Regions from separate parts of the Undibacterium sp. SXout20W genome, predicted to be linked through region 2. Evidence: predicted binding sites of a transcription regulator. Region 2 holds the regulator's gene; the other holds the start of a gene.
The links. The regulator NrdR, encoded in region 2, represses ribonucleotide reductase genes. The targets are predictions, from matches to a motif close to CACNANATNTNGTG.
Positions count from the first base shown of each region.

Region 1: a site for NrdR is predicted at 1,337-1,350, ahead of ACO0K1_RS02400 (ribonucleoside-diphosphate reductase subunit alpha). Genes of this name have one in related genera too.

Region 1 covers NZ_JBMPPH010000002.1:163,979-166,395, forward strand. Annotated here, with positions in the region: gene ACO0K1_RS02395 (sigma-54-dependent transcriptional regulator) at 1-951, shown strand, start outside; gene ACO0K1_RS02400 (ribonucleoside-diphosphate reductase subunit alpha) at 1,560-2,417, shown strand, end outside.
Region 2 covers NZ_JBMPPH010000012.1:84,488-86,904, forward strand. Annotated here, with positions in the region: gene nrdR (transcriptional regulator NrdR) at 582-1,064, opposite strand; gene glyA (serine hydroxymethyltransferase) at 1,156-2,406, opposite strand.

The DNA of each region.
Region 1 (2,417 bases), on a different contig from region 2:
GCGCGTCTCGCCCGTAGTATGGCGCCCGTGATTATTACTGGCGAATCGGGTAGCGGCAAAGAATTGGCTGCACGAGAAATCCATTCTCGTAGCGCACGTGCCAAGCAGCCATTTATTGCGGTTAACTGCGGCGCAATTCCCGAAACCCTGATGGAAGCCGAATTCTTCGGTTATCGCAAGGGCGCTTTTACTGGCGCTGTGGATGATCGCGAAGGTTTTTTTCAAGCAGCCAATGGCGGCACTCTGATGCTCGACGAGGTTGCTGACTTGCCGCTGGCGATGCAAGTAAAGTTATTACGTGCTATTCAGGAACGCAGCATTCGAAAAGTTGGCGCAACGACGGAAGAATTAGTTGATGTCCGGATTGTTAGTGCAACGCATCAAAACTTGTCACAATGTGTGGCTGAAGGTCGTTTTCGACAAGATTTATATTATCGTTTGAACGTCATTGAATTACGTTTGCCGCCTTTGCGTGAACGCCTTGAGGATATTGAAGACTTATCGACTGCGATATTAAGTAAGCTTAATTGCAAAGATATTGCAATTTCGCCTGATGCCTTGCACGCTTTAGCCACCTATTCATTTCCGGGCAATGTCCGTGAGTTGGAAAATATTCTTGAAAGAGCGGTCGCTTTTGCCGACGATTTCTGTATCGAAGTCGACGATCTGGTGTTGCATGGAAGTCAGAAATTACCAGAGAGACCTCCACAGAATGAAGCGGTGGTCGATTCTGGTAAATCGATAAATCTAAGGGCAAAAATTGGCGAGGAAGGATTTTTTTGTCCTCCATTTCCATGTTCATTACCTGAATTTCTTGACTCTATCGAAGCCGAAATGATCCGCCGAGCCTTACAGCAAACAGGAAATAACCGGACACAGGCTGCCGAATTATTAGGGGTCAGCTTCCGTCAACTACGCTATCAAATTCAGAAATTGAAAATTCAAGAATAGCGATTCACTCTTCCTTGCTCCGTTGTTGTTTATGGATTCTTGTTCGGCGGATGTTGTATTTCCGGATGAGCCTTGTCCTGATATTTCATGGTTGCTCCGGTGGATCTGGTTGTTCTGTGCGCGTTGAGCACGCCTTCTGCCCCTTCACCCAATAGCCTGTTTTTAGCGCCGAGTAGAAATCTTCGGCTGTAAAGACTCAGCTGATCATCCCTTTTCTGACTTTTCGTTAGTGCCCACTTACCCATTTTGATACGAATTTCTGTGGCTTCTTGAAAGTCAATTCCTAAAACCGAAATTTACATAAAAAATAAATCATTTTTGACCCTAAATAGCGGTTGCATCTCGCGAGGCTGGGTACTAGAATTAGGGCTAATCAAAATTTGTGCACTATATGTAGTGGTTTTTTCTTGTTTTACCTTTCTTGCTTCTTTTTCCCCTTTTCGCAATTGCAATTGATTTAAAAAATAAGAAATAGCATAACTTTTAGCGGTTTTTAGCGGAGTTTAGCTATTTGTAGTGATGCGCAACACCTGATCGTAACCGTGCGCGGCGAAGGTTTGTCTGACCGATTCGCCGTGTATCAAGATATAACTGACACTGGAGGCTCAATGCACTCTTCAACTGAAACATCAACGACTTCTATTATTGAAACAGGCTCTCTGCTGAGCGCTACTGGTTCACCTTCCGTGCCGACGACCGTCAATTATGGCGAATACCGTATCATTCGTCGTAATGGTGCTGTCGTAGGATTTGAGCCATCCAAAATCGCCATCGCAATGACCAAGGCATTCTTGGCCGTCAATGGTGGCCAAGGAGCCGCGTCAGCACGCATCCGTGAATTGGTTGAACAACTGACCGCGACCGTGGTCGCGGCTTTGCTGCGCCGCCAACCGACCGGTGGTACGTTTCATATTGAAGATATTCAGGATCAGGTTGAATTGGCGTTGATGCGTTCAGGTGAGCATGATGTCGCGCGCGCGTATGTGTTGTATCGTGCCAAACACCAGGAAGAACGTCGCTTGCAACGCGAAGCGCAACAGGCTTCGCAGGCGCAATTGCCGAAAATTCATGTCATGATTGATGGCGAACGCGTCGTTCTGGAAATCGAAAAAGTCCGGGCATTGATTACCGCGGCTTGCGTTGGCCTGGATAAATTAGCCGATGCTGAAGCGATCTTGACTGAAACGCTGAAAAACTTATACGACGGCGTGCCAGTGGAAGAACTGCATAAGTCCGCCATTTTGGCAGCACGTGCATTGATGGAAAAAGAACCAGCATACAGTCTGGTGACGGCACGCTTGCTGTTGCACACGATCCGTAAAGAAGTCTTTGCAAAAGAAGTTGCGCAGCAGGATGCCGCCGCCGAGTATGTGACTTACTTCCCACAGTTTATCCAAAAAGGTATCGCAGCTGAGTTGCTCGATACTAAATTAGGCGAATTTGATCTTGAGCGTCTGGCGAAAGCT
Region 2 (2,417 bases):
GACGGGGTATTTGACATTTGAGGCGCCTTGATTGATTGATTCAGTCTGATGTCGGTGGCACACAAAATGCCATGGATAAAAGTTTCGCTGGCGTGAAGTGGCACTTTGACGAGGAGAGCGAACAGGGTTGGTAAATATCAACTTATCCGCAAGTAGAGTATGCCACGCCGTATTTCGCCGCTGTTAAAAAAGGTTTGCCTGACAAAAAAAGCAACTTCTTATTACTTTTTGAAGTCGTGCGCGCATTTGAAGCATTCGATATACATCTCGAAGCTGGGCGATAGGTGCGGCTGCAAGAGCGAAATGATAGTTGGATTGCGGGCGTCGTGCTGACGCACGAGGTTCGTAATGGATTTGAGTGATGGTTGAGTAACATGATGAAATGTCATTACATTAATCACAAATCGAGCTTCTCGTTAAGTTGGGCGCTCGTGTTGATCTGAGTGATAACATGACACTCCTTTTGGCGGTCGGACATGACGTTCATAACAGCCTGGCATCACCAAGTTCAGTGATGACGTACTTGGTGTGCAAATGAAGTACTGAAGACGTACTGAAAGATTGTCAGCTTAAAAATGACGTCACTTATTTTTATTTTTGCCGGCAGCGCGGTTCTCGACATTGACTTCTTGAATCGCTTCGGCAAATTCCGAAATATCTTCAAAGCTTTTGTACACCGAGGCAAAGCGGATATAAGCAATTTTGTCGAGTCGTTTTAATTCACGCATCACCAGTTCGCCGAGCTGCACCGACATAATTTCACGCTCTCCGCTGGCAAGTAATTTTTCTTCGATGCTCTGCACGGCGTTATCCACGGCTTCAGCAGAAACCGGACGCTTGCGTAACGCTAACATCAAACTGGCTCGTAATTTGGTTGACTCGTATTCAGAGCGGCTGCCATTTTTCTTGACGATGACAGGCATAATCAATTCAATACGTTCGTAGGTCGTGAACCGTTTGTCGCACTGAGCGCAACGCCGGCGACGACGCATAACGTTGCCTTCTTCAGAAACGCGGGTATCGATGACTTGGGTGTCGTCGTGATGACAGTAGGGGCATTTCATTTAATTATCGAGGTGTCTTTTATAACTTATTGCAGTTTGACTTAATAAAACGCCACTCGTCGAGTGGCGTTTTGCAGTAGGTATTTAGATCTTACTTCGCATAAACAGGGAAAGCACTAGTCAGCTCTTTGACTGCTGCTTTTACACGTTCGATCGTTGCTGCATCGTTAGGATTATCCAAAACATCCGCAATCAAATGGCCAACTTTGATTGCTTCTGCTTCTTTAAAACCACGTGTTGTGAATGCTGGGCTGCCAAGGCGAATGCCAGAAGTTACCATCGGTTTTTGTGGATCGTTAGGAATGCCGTTTTTGTTGCATGTCATGTGTGCAGAACCCAGAATCGCTTCCGCTTCTTTACCGGTCAAACCTTTTGGTCGCAAATCAACCAGCATCACGTGAGATTCAGTGCGACCAGAAACGATGCGCAAGCCGCGTTCTGTCAATGTTTGCGCCAGTGCTGCCGCATTTTTAACAACTTGTTCCTGGTAGGCTTTGAATTCTGGTGTCAGCGCTTCTTTGAACGCAACAGCTTTACCAGCGATGACGTGCATTAACGGACCACCTTGCAAGCCCGGGAAAATCGCAGAGTTGATTTTCTTCGCAATCGTTTCATCGTTTGACAAGATGATGCCGCCGCGTGGACCGCGCAAGCTCTTGTGTGTTGTTGATGTGACGACGTCAGCGAAAGGCACTGGGTTTGGGTACACGCCAGCGGCGATCAGGCCAGCATAGTGCGCCATGTCGACCATGAAGTAAGCGCCAATTTCTTTAGCGATTTTGCTGAAACGTTCGAAATCGATACGCAATGCGAACGCAGAAGCACCCGCGATGATCAGTTTTGGCTTGGTTTCGCGTGCCAATTTTTCCATGGCGTCGTAGTCGATGTCTTCATTTGCATCGAGGCCATAAGAAACGACATTGAACCATTTACCAGACATATTCAATGGCATGCCATGAGTCAGGTGACCGCCTTCAGCCAGGCTCATGCCCATGATGGTGTCACCTGGATTGAGTAAAGCAAAGAACACGCCTTGGTTGGCTTGGGAGCCAGAGTTTGGTTGAACGTTAGCAAAGTTCGCACCGAACAATTGTTTTAAGCGGTCAATCGCCAATTGTTCTACGACGTCAACGTGCTCGCAGCCGCCGTAGTAGCGTTTGCCGGGATAGCCTTCAGCGTATTTGTTGGTCAGTTGAGAGCCTTGGGCTTCCATGACAGCAGGTGAAGTGTAATTTTCAGAGGCGATCAGCTCGATGTGTTCTTCCTGGCGATGGTTTTCCAGTTGAATCGTTGCGAACAATTCTGGATCGATATTGGCGAGTGTATGATTTTTAGCAAACATGGCTTTCCTGA